Regions from separate parts of the Shinella agrisoli genome, predicted to be linked through region 2. Evidence: riboswitches for the same ligand, from Rfam matches in the RefSeq annotation. Region 2 holds a riboswitch; the other holds the start of a gene.
The links. Region 2 has a riboswitch for S-adenosylmethionine ahead of ACIIOY_RS10245 (O-succinylhomoserine sulfhydrylase). Riboswitches for the same ligand answer to the same signal wherever they lie in the genome.
Positions count from the first base shown of each region.

Region 1: it holds a riboswitch for S-adenosylmethionine, as region 2 does, so the genes downstream of both, metA (homoserine O-acetyltransferase MetA) here and ACIIOY_RS10245 (O-succinylhomoserine sulfhydrylase) in region 2, are expected to answer to the same signal.

Region 1 is NZ_JBJIEP010000037.1:22,092-29,090, reverse strand. Features, by position in the region: gene ACIIOY_RS25310 (thiamine diphosphokinase) at 1-258, shown strand, start outside; gene ACIIOY_RS25305 (ABC-F family ATP-binding cassette domain-containing protein) at 262-2,085, shown strand; gene ACIIOY_RS25300 (hypothetical protein) at 2,228-2,458, shown strand; SAM riboswitch at 2,563-2,640, shown strand; gene metA (homoserine O-acetyltransferase MetA) at 2,699-3,622, shown strand; gene ACIIOY_RS25290 (GNAT family N-acetyltransferase) at 3,625-4,077, shown strand; gene ACIIOY_RS25285 (aldose epimerase family protein) at 4,177-5,193, shown strand; gene ACIIOY_RS25280 (methyl-accepting chemotaxis protein) at 5,338-6,999, shown strand, end outside.
Region 2 is NZ_JBJIEP010000008.1:17,708-24,706, forward strand. Features, by position in the region: gene ACIIOY_RS10225 (LacI family DNA-binding transcriptional regulator) at 1-910, opposite strand, end outside; gene ACIIOY_RS10230 (amylo-alpha-1,6-glucosidase) at 925-1,752, opposite strand; partial or broken gene ACIIOY_RS10235 (ABC transporter ATP-binding protein) at 1,763-2,224, opposite strand; gene ACIIOY_RS10240 (2'-deoxycytidine 5'-triphosphate deaminase) at 2,390-3,496, opposite strand; SAM riboswitch at 3,576-3,654, shown strand; gene ACIIOY_RS10245 (O-succinylhomoserine sulfhydrylase) at 3,698-4,882, shown strand; gene apaG (Co2+/Mg2+ efflux facilitator ApaG/CorD) at 5,007-5,399, shown strand; gene ACIIOY_RS10255 (Hsp33 family molecular chaperone) at 5,424-6,416, opposite strand; gene argF (ornithine carbamoyltransferase) at 6,612-6,999, opposite strand, start outside.

The DNA of each region.
Region 1 (6,999 bases), on a different contig from region 2:
GGCGAGGAGGAGGCCTGGCCGCTCCTGCCCGGCAGCCGCGAGATCGACCTGCCGAGGGGCAGCCTCTTCTCGATCCTCGGCCTGTCGCCGCTTGCCGGCCTCTTCATCGGCAACGTGCGCTATCCGCTCGCCGACTTCTCCTTGCCCTTCGGCTCGTCGCGCACCATTTCCAACGTCGCGGAAGGGCCGGTCCGCCTTTCGCTCGCCTCCGGCCGCGCGATCCTCATCGCCCGCCCCTACGATCTTTCAGGAGCCTGACCCTTGGCACCGCCCATCCTCAAACTCGACGACATATCCTTGAGCTTCGGCGGCACGCCGCTGCTTGCCGGCGCGAGCCTGCAGGTCGAGCCGGGCGACCGCATATGCCTCGTCGGCCGCAACGGCTCGGGCAAGTCGACGCTGATGAAGATCGCCGCCGGCCTTGCCGAGGCGCAGTCCGGCGAGGTCTTCCGCCATCCGTCCGCGACGATCCGCTGCCTGCACCAGGCGCCGGATTTCGACGGCTACGACACGGTCGCCGCCTATGCGGAAGCCGGCCTCGGCCCCTCCGACGACCCCTACCGCGTCACCTATCTCCTGGAACATCTCGGCCTTTCCGGCGCTGAGGATCCGAAGGCGCTTTCGGGCGGCGAGGCGCGCCGGGCGGCGCTCGCCCGCGTGATGGCGCCGGAGCCGGACATCCTCCTCCTCGACGAGCCGACCAACCACCTCGACCTGCCCACCATCGAATGGCTGGAAGGCGAATTGCAATCGACCCGCTCGGCCCTCGTCGTCATCTCGCACGACCGGCGCTTCCTGGAGAAGGTCTCGAACGCTACCGTCTGGCTCGACCGCGGCCAGTCGCGCCGGCTGAACCGCGGCTTTGCCTATTTCGAGGCCTGGCGCGACGAGGTGCTGGAGGCCGAGGAACTGGAGCAGCACAAGCTCGGCAAGGCGATCGAGCGCGAGGAGCACTGGCTGCGCTACGGCGTCACCGCGCGCCGCAAGCGCAACATGCGCCGCCTCGGCGAATTGCAGGACATGCGCGCCCGCCACCGCGGCCACAAGGGCCCGCAGGGCAGCGTGCAGGCCAGCGCCTCCGACGCGCAGGAATCCGGCAAGCTGGTCATCGAGGCGGAGAAGATCACCAAGAGCTACGGCGAGCGCACCATCGTCGCCCCCTTCTCGATCCGCGTGCACCGCGGCGATTGCATCGGCCTCGTCGGCCCGAACGGCGCGGGCAAGACCACGCTCCTGAAGATGCTGACGGGCCAGCTCGCGCCCGACAGCGGCACGGTGAAGCTCGGCACGAACCTGGAGATCGCCACGCTCGACCAGCGCCGCGAGGATCTCGACCTCGACGACACGCTCGCCCACTACCTGACGGACGGGCGCGGCGAGACGCTGCTGGTCAACGGCGAGCAGCGCCATGTCACCGGCTACATGAAGGAATTCCTCTTCCAGCCGGAGCAGGCCCGCACGCCGATTCGCAACCTTTCTGGCGGCGAGCGCGCCCGGCTGATGCTGGCGCGCATCCTCTCGCGGCCGACGAACCTCCTCATCCTCGACGAGCCGACCAACGACCTCGACATCGAGACGCTCGACCTCCTCCAGGAGATCGTCGCCGGCTTTGCCGGCACGGTGCTGCTCGTCAGCCACGACCGCGACTTCCTCGACCGCACCGTCACCTCGACCATCGCGCCCGCCGACCCGGAAAGCCCGGACGGCCGTTGGATCGAATATGCCGGCGGCTATACCGACATGATGGCGCAGCGCCGCGGCAGGGCCGAGGAGAAGCGCAGGGCGGAAAAGGCCGGGAAGGCGAAGGCGCCGGAGGCGCCGGCCGCGCCCGCGGAAGGCAAGGGCAAGGCAAAGCTCTCCTACAAGCAGAAATTCGCGCTCGAAAACCTGCCGAAGGAGATGGAGAAGATCGGGAAGGAGATCGCCGCCCGCGAGGCGAAGATGGCCGACCCCGCCCTCTTCAGCAAGGATCCGGCGGCCTTCAACACGCTCGCCGCCGAGATGGAGAAGCTGCGCGACAGGCTGACGAATATGGAAGAGGAATGGCTTGAGCTGGAAATGCTGCGGGAGGAACTGGAGGGCTGAGCGCCCTTGAGGCGATCGCCGCCCTCTTCGTCGTCATGGCCCTGTTCCCTCCGGAACAGCGCCGGCCCCGGCGATATGGGACAGTCGGGTCACTGGATGAGAGGAACTCATCCTGCAACCCGAAAGAGATCAGGAGAGTCCCATGCGCAAGTTCATCATGTCCGCCGTCGTCGCTGCCGTCGCCGCCGTTTCCTTCGCCGCTCCGTCCCAGGCCGGTCACTACGGCTACGGCCACAAGCACTACGGCTACAAGAGCTACGCTTACAAGCACCACAGCTACAAGCCGTACCGCTTCGTCAAGCGCTGGAAGCATCACGGCGGCCACTACGGCGCGAAGATCATCATCAGGAAGAAGCACTACAGCCACTACTGAGCCGTGCTCCTCTTCAGGAAAGGCCGAGGCCCGGATGCTTGCCGCATCCGGGCCTCGGCGCCTCGTTCGCGGGCGGATTGATTCGCGGGCGGAGTGGCGTTATCTAAGGCGTCCGTGGTGATTTGGCCGGCCGGCTTGCAGCCACGTTAAACAAGTCGCTAAAGGGCCGCGAAAGGCAGACCTTCCGTGGACCGGTTGCGACATCGTTGCGGCCGGTTTTGTTTTTCGATCGAGTGAGACATGCCCATCAAGATTCCCGATACGCTCCCCGCCTTCGAAACCCTCGTCCACGAGGGCGTCAGGGTGATGACCGAAACGGTGGCGATCCGGCAGGATATCCGCCCGCTGCAGATCGGGCTGCTCAACCTCATGCCGAACAAGATCAAGACGGAAGTGCAGATGGCCCGCCTCGTCGGCGCGACGCCGCTCCAGGTGGAGCTGTCGCTGGTGCGCGTCGGCGGCCACCGCGCCAAGAACACATCGGAAGACCACCTGCTCGCCTTCTACGACACGTGGGAGGAGGTGCGCCACCGCAAGTTCGACGGCTTCATCATCACCGGTGCCCCGGTGGAGACGCTTGACTTCGAGGACGTCACCTACTGGGACGAGATGAAGCAGATCTTCGACTGGACGACGACCAACGTGCACTCGACCCTGAACGTCTGCTGGGGCGCGATGGCGGCGATCTACCATTTCCACGGCGTGCCGAAGCACACGCTGGAGGAAAAGGCCTTCGGCGTCTACCGCCACAACAACCGCAAGCCCTCTTCGGTCTACCTCAACGGCTTTTCCGACAATTTCGAGGTGCCCGTCTCGCGCTGGACGGAGATCCGCGCCGAGGACATCCGCAACGTGCCGGGGCTCGAGATCCTGCTCGATTCCGACGAGACGGGCGTGTGCCTCGTCGAGGAGAAGGCCGGCAACCGGCTCTACATCTTCAACCACGTGGAATACGATTCCACCTCGCTTGCCGACGAATATTTCCGCGACGTCTCGGCCGGGGTGCCGATCAAGCTGCCGAAGAACTATTTTCCGCACAACGATCCGTCGCTGCCGCCGCAGAACCGCTGGCGCGGCCATGCGCACCTGCTCTTCGGCAACTGGATCAACGAGATCTATCAGACTACGCCCTATGACCTGGAAAAGATCGGAACGGGAGCCTGAGCATGAGCCGCCTCGTCATCCGCCCTCTGCACAGTGACGACGAAGGCGAATGGCGGCGCCTGTGGATCGCCTATCTCGCCTTCTACGAGACGGTGCTGCCGGAAGAGATCTTTTCGACCACCTTCGCCCGGCTGACGGGCGAGGCGGCGGAAGGGGAGTTCCGCGGCCTCCTCGCCACGCTCGACGGCAAGCCGGTCGGCCTCGCCCACTACCTCTTCCACCGCTCCTGCTGGACGCTCGGCAATATCTGCTACCTGCAGGATCTCTATGCCGATCCCGAGGTGCGCGGCACGGGCGTCGGCCGGGCGCTCATCGAGGGCGTCTACGCCAAGGCGCAGGAAGCGGGCGCGCCGAAGGTCTACTGGATGACGCAGGAGACCAACGCGACCGCGCGCCGCCTCTACGACCGCATCGCCGACAAGACGCCCTTCATCATCTACCAGAAAACCCCCTGAGCGGGATTTGCAAAAAGTATGACTTTTTTGGGTTGCAGGCCGAATGGAATTGCAGCAGGTTGCCGCCCGTGGGGAGCAGCCGGCGGAGGAGACGCAAGCGTGGGTGCAGGAAATGAAATCTTCGGTCGCCTGGCTTCGGGCGAGGCGGTCGAGCGCATCACGATCACCGGCGGCGGGCTGACCGCCCATGTGCTGACCTGGGGTGCGGTCATCCAGGACCTGCGGCTTCAGGGGCACGACGCGCCGCTGGTGCTCGGCTTCGAGGATCTCGCCTCCTACCTGGAGCACTCCCCCTATTTCGGCGCGACGCCGGGCCGCTGCGCCAACCGCATCGGCGGCGGGCGCTTCTCCATCGACGGCACCGACTACCAGCTCGAATGCAACGAGGGCGGCGTCACGCACCTGCACGGCGGCGGCGACGGCACCGGCCGGCAGAACTGGCGGATCGCGGACCAGGGCAGCGACTTCGTCGCCCTGGCGCTGACGGATCCCGCCGGCCGCGCCGGCTATCCCGGCAACTGCGCCATCACCTGCACCTACCGGCTGCCCGGCGACGGCGTGCTCTCCGTCGTCTACGAGGCGACCGCCGACGCGCCGACGCCGGCCAATCTGTGCCAGCACAGCTATTTCAACCTTGATGGCGGCGCCGATGCCCTCGGCCACGAGATCCGCCTTGAGGCCGAGCATTACCTGCCCGTCGACGAGAACCTGATCCCCACCGGCGAGATCCGCCCGGTCGCCGGCACGCCCTTCGACCTTCGCGACTGGACGCCGCTGCGCCGGCAGACGCAAGCGGGCGGCGTCGCCTTCGACCACAATTTCTGCCTCTCGCCGGAAAGGCGGGCGAAACGCTCCGTGGCCGAGGTGCGCAGCCCCGTTTCGGGCCTCTCGCTGAACGTGTCGACGACGGAACCGGGCGTCCAGCTTTATACCGGCTCCAAGGTCCACCCGCCCGTTGCGGGGCTCGGCGGCCGCAGCTACGGCGCCTTCGCCGGCTTGTGCCTGGAGACCCAGATCTGGCCGGATGCGGTCAACCATGCCGGTTTCCCCAACGCCGTCCTCAGGCCCGGCGAGGTGCTGCGGCAGGAGACGGACTACGCCTTCCGCAGAGGCTGACCGGCGGCCTCGCCAAAGCTCGTCTCGCAGCGCAATAAAATCGAAACCTTTGTAGCGGAAAACGGCCTGACGGACCCGGGATGATGCCGGGTTGTGCGGGCTTGAACGCGCCAGGACAGCGCCGGTCGCCCGAGGGACCTGCCCATGAAAATCTCGGATCTCTCCATTTCCCGGAAAGTCGGCCTTCTCGTTCTCCTGATGGGCATCGCCGCCGGCACCATCGCCGCCGTCGGCAGCCGCGGCCTCGTCTCGCTCGGCGCGGCGCTGTCCGATACCGGCGCGCGCGAGGAGGTGGCCCGCGAAGCCATGGACCTGCGCATCGACGTCATCGCCATCAGCCGCATGACCTACCAGCTCGCCATGGCGCCGGAAAAGGCGGCGGACTTTGCCGCCGAAACGGAAAAGCGCGCCAAGGAAATGCTCGACCGCCTGCCGAAGATCGCCTCGACCGCCGATGCCAACGAGGAAAAGCTGCTCGACGGCGTCCGCGCCGCCATGACGCCCTACTTCGAGGACATCCGCGCCATGGTCGCCGTCGCCGCGCAGAAGGGCGGGGACCGCGCCGCGATCCTCGCCGCGCTCGACAAGGCGCTGGAAGGCCAGAAGGCCGTCACCGCCGCACTCAAGGAATACACGACCTATTCCGCCGAGACGCTTTCGGGGTCGCGTGCCGTCGCCATCTCCCGCTCGACGACGACGCAGGTCGTACTGCTCGCCACCGCCTTCGTCTGCATCGTCGCGGGCATGCTGCTCAGCATGTTCCTTGCCCGCAACGGCATCGTGCGCCCGATCCAGCGCCTGACCAGCGTGATGTCCAACCTTGCCGCCGGCAAGCTCGACGACGCCATCCCCTACACCGAGCGCAAGGACGAGATCGGCGCCATGGCGCGCACGCTCGACGTCTTCCGCGCCAACGAGATGCAGATGCGCGAGATGGAGGCGCAGGAGGCCGCCCTGCAGGCCCAGAGCAGGGACCTGCAATCGAACATCAGCACGATCGTCGCCGCCGCCGCTGCCGGCGACTTCTCGCGCCGCATCACCAAGACCTATGAGGACGAGGACCTCCGCCGCTTCGCCACCAGCGTCAACGAGCTGGTCGAGAACGTCGACAGGGGCGTCAGCGAGGTGCGCCGCGTGATCGCCTCGCTCTCCCATGCCGACCTGACGCAGGAGATGAGCGGCCACTTCCAGGGCGATTTCGCCGAGCTCCAGGCGAACGTCAACGGCGCCATGCTGACGCTGCGCAGCACGATGGCCGGCATCCTCTCCACCGCCGGCACGATCACCGGCAATTCCCGCGAGCTTTCCGCCGCTGCCGACCAGCTCGCCCACCGTACCGAGCAGCAGGCGGCCTCGCTGGAGGAAACCGCCGCTGCGCTGGAGGAGATCACCACCACGGTGAAGACCTCCACGGCCCGTGCCATCGAGGCCTCGCAGATCGTCGGCGAGGCGAAGGAAAGTGCCGAGAAGTCCGGCGACATCGTGCAGAACGCCATCGACGCGATGGGCCGTATCGAGCAGTCCTCGCAGAAGATCAGCCAGATCATCTCGGTGATCGACGAGATCGCCTTCCAGACGAACCTGCTCGCCCTCAACGCCGGCGTCGAGGCGGCGCGCGCGGGGGATGCCGGCCGCGGCTTTGCCGTCGTCGCCCAGGAGGTGCGCGAGCTCGCCCAGCGCTCCGCCAATGCCGCCAAGGAGATCAAGGCGCTGATCAACGCGTCCGCCGGCGAAGTGAAGGGCGGCGTCTCGCTGGTGCTGTCGACCGGCGATGTGCTCTCGGAGATCAAGGACCTCGTGAACCGC
Region 2 (6,999 bases):
GCTCGTGGATCGGCAGGAAATAGGTGGTGATGGGCGGGGCGAAATACTGGCTGACGTTGAGATCGTCGGTGGCATTGATGACGGCGTCGCGGCCATGCACGAGGCCGCGGGCGTGGAAGCCGGAGAAGGCGCCGAGGGCCGACGCCTCGTTGGCGCAGATATAGGCGGTCGGCGGATCCGGCAGGGCGGACATGGTGAGGACGCTCTCGCGGCCGAAGGCGGGGGTCAGGCGGCCGTGGGCGACGAGCGCGGCATCGAAAGAAAGGCCGGCCGCTTCCAGCGCGCGGCGGTAGGCCTCGAAACGTGTGATGGCATAGCTGAGTTCCGCCGTCGGGTTGATGAGCGCGATGCGGCGATGGCCGCGCCCGGCAAGGCGCGCGACGGAGTGGCGGATCATCTGCTCGTTGTCGGCGTCGACATAGGCGTGCGGGGCGTTGCGGATCGTCGTGCCGTAGGTGACGAAGGGGAAATCCGCGTCCTGCATGATGCGCACGCGCGGATCGTCGGCCCTCGTGCCGGAGACAATGATGCCGTCGGCTTTCCTCAGCGAAACGATCTGGCGGATGGTGGCAAGGCTCTCCTCGAAATTGCGCACGGCATAGAGCGAGACGCGGTAGGGGCTTTCCTCCAGCGCCCACGAGATGCCGCTGAGGAGCTGGGCGTATTCGACGCCTTCCCATTCGTTCTGCTTCGGGCCGGGGGCCGTCATGATGGCGGCGACCTGGTATGTCTTGCCGGTGCGCAGCTGCACGCCGTGCATGTTGAGCTGGTAGCCGACGCGCTTTGCGGCGGCGACGACGATGGCGCGCGTTTCCGGCCGCACCTGCGGGCTGTCGTTCAGCGCCTTCGACACGGTGGCGATCGAAAGGCCTGTTTCCTGCGCGATGGTCTTGATCGTCGGTCTTGGCATCGCGTCTCGGCTCGTCACGATTGTTCCTGGCTGAGGGAGGCGGAGAGGAGAATATAGGCCGCAGAGGTCCAGGCGAAAGCCCTGTCCCGCAACCCCCTCCCCGACCGGGCATCGAAGTTTTCCGCCATACCGTTTCTGGAGGCAAGAGAACAGAACTTTTCCGCAACAGAGCGGGCAAGTTCCATTTCTCCTTGCCGCCGCAGGCCATCCCACAGAAGCAGCGTCGTCGGTGCCCAGATGGGGCCGCGCCAATAGCCGCCGTCCTCGTAGAAGGGGCTATCGGGGCTTTCGGTCGCCGGCCCCCACTCGGTGACGAAGCCGCCTTCGCCGAGGCGGGCCAGAAGTTTCCGGGCCATTTCGCGCGGCAGGCGGTCGCCGAGCAGGAGCGGCATGAACTGGATGAAGTTGCGGTCGGGCAGCAAACGTCCGGGGTCGTCCGCGAGCCGGGCGCGGAAGGTCTCGCCGGTCCAGAGCTTCTCGACGAGCATTTTCCCAAGGTCATCCGCCTTGGCGCGCCATGCGGCGGCGCGGACGGCATCGTCCTCCAGCAGGTCGGCCAGCGTGCCGCAGGCAAGGATCAGGAAGGTCGGCAGGTCCGGCGAGACGACGGGGCCGCCCTCGGCGAAGAAGGTGGCGTTGTCCCAGCCGCTGTCGTTGCCGTGGAAATAGCCCGGCAGCGTGCCCTCGCCGGCGCGGGCGTGGGTCAGCCAGTAGTCGACCTGCCGGCCGATCTTCTCCTTGAGGTAGGCCCTGCGCTCCGGCGTGAGGAAGCCGGGCTGCATGGCCTCGATCAGCGAGACGGCCCAGCCGTGCACCGGCGGCTTGGTGAAGGCGAAGAGCACGTCGCGGTCGCAGTTTCGGCTCGCGCACGATGGCACGGCCGATGGCGACGCGCCGGCGCTGGCCGCCGGAAAGCTGGCGCGGCTTGCGGGCGAGCAGTTCCTTGATGCGCAGGATCTCGGCGGCGCTCTCGACGCGCCGGTCGATCTCGTCGCGCTTCATGCCGTTGAGGGCGAGGCCGAAGGAGAGGTTCTTGCGCACGTTCATGTGCGGGTAGAGCGCATAATTCTGGAAGACCATGGCAATGTCGCGCCTGGCGGAGGGCACATGGGTGATGTCGCGCTCGCCGAGGCGGATCGCACCGCCGTCCAGTTTCACAAGGCCGGCGATGGAGCGAAGGAGCGTGCTCTTGCCGCAGCCCGAGGGCCCAAGGAAGCAGACGAACTCGCCGTCGGCGATGTCGAGATCGATGCCTTTCAGCACGTCCAGCGCGCCGAAGCCCTTGCGGAGATTTTCGATACGGATCGATGCCAACGGATTCCTCCCCTGTCGGCGGCAACGTTTGGGCTACTCGGCCGGGGTTAAACGTTTATATCATAATAAAAACGTTTAATTTCTTTTGTAAAGCAGAAATATCTGGGAGAGGGCAGCGTCGTCCGAGGCTAAGGCCGGCCATCGTAAGCCGTTGCGGGAACGGCGTTATCCGGCACGGAAGTGCTTGGAGAGCTTCAGGCCCTGCGCCTGGTAGTTGGAGCCGAGGCCGGAGCCGTAGAGGCCTTCCGGCGCGTCCAGCATGTGCTCGTAGACGAGGCGGCCGACGATCTGGCCGTGCTCGAGGATGAAGGGCACCTCGTGGCTGCGCACCTCCAGGACGGCGCGGCTGCCCGAGCCGCCGGCCGGGGCATGGCCGAAGCCGGGATCGAAGAAGCCGGCATAGTGCACGCGGAACTCGCCGACGAGCGGATCGAAGGGCGTCATCTCCGCCGCATAGAGCGGCGGCACGTGCACGGCCTCGCGCGAGACGAGGATGTAGAACTCGTCCGGGTCGAGGATCAGCTCGTTGCGGCCGCGGCTGAACAGCGGCTCCCAGAAATCGAAGATGTCGTGCTGGTTCTTGCGGTCGACATCGACGACCGAGGTGTGGTGCTTGCCGCGATAGCCGATGAGGCCGTCCGGGCCGGTGCCCTTGAGGTCGATGGAAAGCGCGATGCCGCCGCCGGAGACGTTGGGCGTCTCGCTGGCGACCAGCGTGTCGGATGCATGGAGCGCCAGCAGCTCGCTTTCGCCGAGCAGGGCGTTGCCCTTGCGGAAACGGATCTGCGAGAGGCGCGAGCCGCGGCGCACGACGATGGGGAAGGTGCGCGGCGAGATCTCGAGATAGAGCGGGCCGGAATAGCCGGCGGGGATCTTGTCGAATTCCTGCGCGCGGTCGGTGATGACGCGGGTGAAGATGTCGAGCCGGCCGGTGGAGCTCTTCGGGTTGGCCGAGGCGGCGAGCCCTGCCGGCAGGTCGAGGCTTTCCATCAGCGGCACGATGTAGACGCAGCCCGTTTCCAGCACCGCGCCCTGCGTGAGGTCGATGACGTGCAGTTGCAGCCGGTCGAGCTTGTCGGCGACGAGGTGGGACGGCCCCGGCAGGAAGCTCGCGCGCACGCGGAAGGCCTTTGCGCCGAGGCGCAGGTCCAGGCTCGCCGGCTGGATCTGGTCGCCGTCGAGCACGGCCTCGCTCTTCAGCCTGCCGCTTTCGAACAAGCCGCGAATGGCGTGGTCCGCCAGAATGCCCGTGCTGCGTGCCGCAGAAGCCATGATCGTCCCGTCCCGTCAGAAGGTCCGAACAAAACCAAATGCCGGCAATTGACGCAAGCGCGGGCGCGCAGTAATAGCAGGGTTATCCCGTGGTGATTTGGCCGGCCGGCTTGCAGCCACGTTAAACAAGTAGCTAAAAAGGCCGGGTATCGAACCGGCCTGCTTTCGCGGCCGGTTTTTTTGTTTGAAGGCGACGATCACATGAGCAAGTCCTGGCGTCCGGCCACCCAACTCGTCCACGGCGGCACCACCCGTTCCCAGCATGGCGAAACCGCGGAAGCGATCTTTCTGACGCAGGGGTTCGTCTATGACACCTCCGCAGCCGCGGAAGCCCGTTTCAAGGGCGAGACGAACGGCTTCATCTACGCCCGCTACGGCAGCCCGACCAACGACATGTTCGAAAAGCGCATGTGCATGCTGGAAGGCGCCGAGGACGCCCGCGCCACCGCCTCCGGCATGGCGGCCGTTTCCGCCGCGATCCTCTGCCAGCTGAAGGCCGGCGACCATATCGTCGCCGCCCGCGCCCTCTTCGGCTCCTGCCGCTGGGTGGTCGAGACGCTGGCGCCGAAATACGGCATCGAGTGTACGCTGGTCGACGGCCGCGACCTCGCCAACTGGGAAAAGGCGATCCGGAAGAACACCAGGGTCTTCTTCCTCGAAAGCCCGACCAACCCGACGCTGGAAGTCATCGACATCGCCGGCGTTGCAAAACTCGCCAACCAGATCGGCGCCAAGGTCGTCGTCGACAACGTCTTCGCGACGCCGCTCTTCCAGAAGCCGCTGGAGCTCGGCGCGCATGTCGTCGTCTATTCCGCCACCAAGCACATCGACGGCCAGGGCCGCTGCCTCGGCGGCATCGTGCTTTCCGACAAAGAGTGGATCGACGAGAACCTGCACGACTACTTCCGCCACACCGGCCCCGCCATGTCGCCGTTCAATGCCTGGACGCTCCTGAAGGGCATCGAGACCCTTCCGCTGCGCGTAAAGCAGCAGACGGAGAATGCGAGCCGCATCGCCGATTTCCTCGCCGGCGAGAATCAGGTCGCCCGCGTGATCTATCCGGGCCGCAAGGACCATCCGCAGGCCGACGTCATCGCCAAGCAGATGACGGGCGGCTCGACGCTCGTCTGCTTCGAGCTGAAGGGCGGCAAGGAGGCGGCCTTCGCGCTGCAGGACGCGCTGGAGGTCGTGAAGATCTCCAACAACCTCGGCGACACCAAGAGCCTCATCACCCACCCGGCGACGACGACGCACAAGAACCTGACCGACGAGGCGCGCGCCGAACTCGGCATCTCGGCCGGCACCGTGCGCTTTTCCGCCGGCATCGAGGACAGCGACGACCTCGTCGAGGACTTCGCGCGGGCGCTTTCCAAGATCGGCGCGTGAGCCGCTGCCATTAAGGTAAACAACGAGAAGGCGCCGGCCGGAGGGGCCGGCGCCTTCTTTGCATATTCTTGACGAAGCCACATTGCTGTAGAATAGCTGAATATAACCAGTTCAAGGCTTGCCCATGTATCGTGCGCTGACCCGCGACATCGAAGTGACCGTAGAGCCCTACTATCTGGCCGACCAGTCCGATCCGGAGGACAGCCGGTACGTCTGGGGGTACCGGGTGGTCATCGCGAACCATTCGGACGTCGCCGTGCGGCTGATGACGCGCTACTGGCACATCACCGACCAGAACGGCCAGGTCGACGAGGTCAACGGGCCGGGCGTCATCGGCGAGCAGCCGGTGCTGCGCCCGGGCGACACCTACGAATATTCCTCCGGCTGCCCGCTCGAAACGCCTTCCGGCATCATGTTCGGCCGCTATCGCATGGAAGCGGAGAACGGCGAAGCCTTCGACGTCGCCATCCCCGCCTTCTCGCTGGATACGCCGGGGCAGGTGCGGGTCTTGAACTGACGGGACGGAAAGGCTGCCCCTTTTTTACTGCGGCAGCACTTCCGACGCCTCGAAGCGGTAGGTGGTCGAGCAGAATTCGCAGGTGACCGCGATCTCGTTCTCCTCGTCCGCCGTCTCGGCGATCTCTTCCGCGCTGAGCCCGGCCAGAACGTTTTTCAGCTTCTCGCGCGAGCAGGAGCAGCGGTCGAAGACCTGCTGCGGCTGGTAGACGCGCACGCCGCGCTCGTGGAAGAGGCGGTACAGAAGGCGCTCGGTGCCGACATTGGGGTCGGTCAATTCGTCGGCGTCGATCGTCTCGACCATCGCCTTGGCTTCGGCCCAGTTGTCGTCGTCGTCGATCTTGTGGCCGACTTCCTCGCCGTCGCCGCCCGGAAGATCGGCCTGCCGCATGCGTTCCGGCGCCTGCGGCAGGAACTGCGCGACCATGCCGCCCGCCCGCCAGCGATGGCGGGCCTTGCCGGCCGGGTCGCGGTCGTAGAGCTCGGCGACGCCGAGACGCACCTTGGTCGGGATCTGCTCCGACTGGCGGAAATAGACGCCGGCGATCTCTTCCAGCGTGTGGCCGTCAAGCGGGACGATGCCCTGGTAGCGCTGGGTGTGCGGGCCCTGGTCGATGGTGAAGGCGAGGACGCCCTTGCCGAGCAGCTCGTGCGGCTCGGTCCTGCCTTCGGCGACGGCGGCGTCGAGCGCCGGCTGGTCGAAGCGGGCATAGGCGCGCACATCCTGCGGCGCGGAAAAATCGGCGACGAGCAGGTCGACCGGGCCGTCGCCCTTGGTCTGGACGATCAGCTTGCCCTCGAACTTCAGCGAGGTGCCGAGCAGCACGGTCAGCGTGATCGCCTCGGCGAGCAGCCGCGCAACCGGCGCGGGATAATCGTGCCGGCCCAGGATGCCGTCGAGCATCGGGCCGAGCTGCACGGCGCGCCCGCGCACATCGAGGCCTTCCACCTGGAACGGCAGGACATGGTCGTCGCCGGCAAAGCCGGGTTCACCGAGTTTCAGGGCACTTTCAGCCATCGTCATTCTGCTCCTTGCACGCCGCGATGCCGGCGGGCGATCAGCCCGGCCGCGTCCGACAGCGTTCTACCGTGATTCAGCGCTCCCTGCCGCCCGATCATTCCATACCGGGCGGGCATGCGCCAGCAAAAGCGCCTTGCAGCGCCCCGTGATGGCCCCTAGATCGTGCGGGCAGCCCCGTTTTTCAAGGCGGCGTCAGACGACGCCGAAACACCAGGCGAGGATGGACTTCTGCGCGTGCAGGCGGTTTTCCGCCTCGTCGAACACGACGGACTGCGGGCCGTCGATCACCTCGTCCGTCACCTCCTCGCCGCGATGGGCCGGCAGGCAGTGCATGAAGAGGGCGTTCCTGTCGGCACGCGCCATCAGCTGCTTGTTGACCTGGTAGGGCTGGAAGATGTTGTGGCCGCGGGCGCGGTGTTCCTGGTTCATGGAGACCCAGGTATCGGTGACGACGAGATCGACGCCGTCCACGATCGCTTCCGGGTCGTGACCGAGCAGGATGTCGCCGCCGTTGTCGCGCGCCCAGTTCAAAATCTTGTCGTCGGGCTCCGAGCCCATCGGCACCGCCATCCTCATCGTA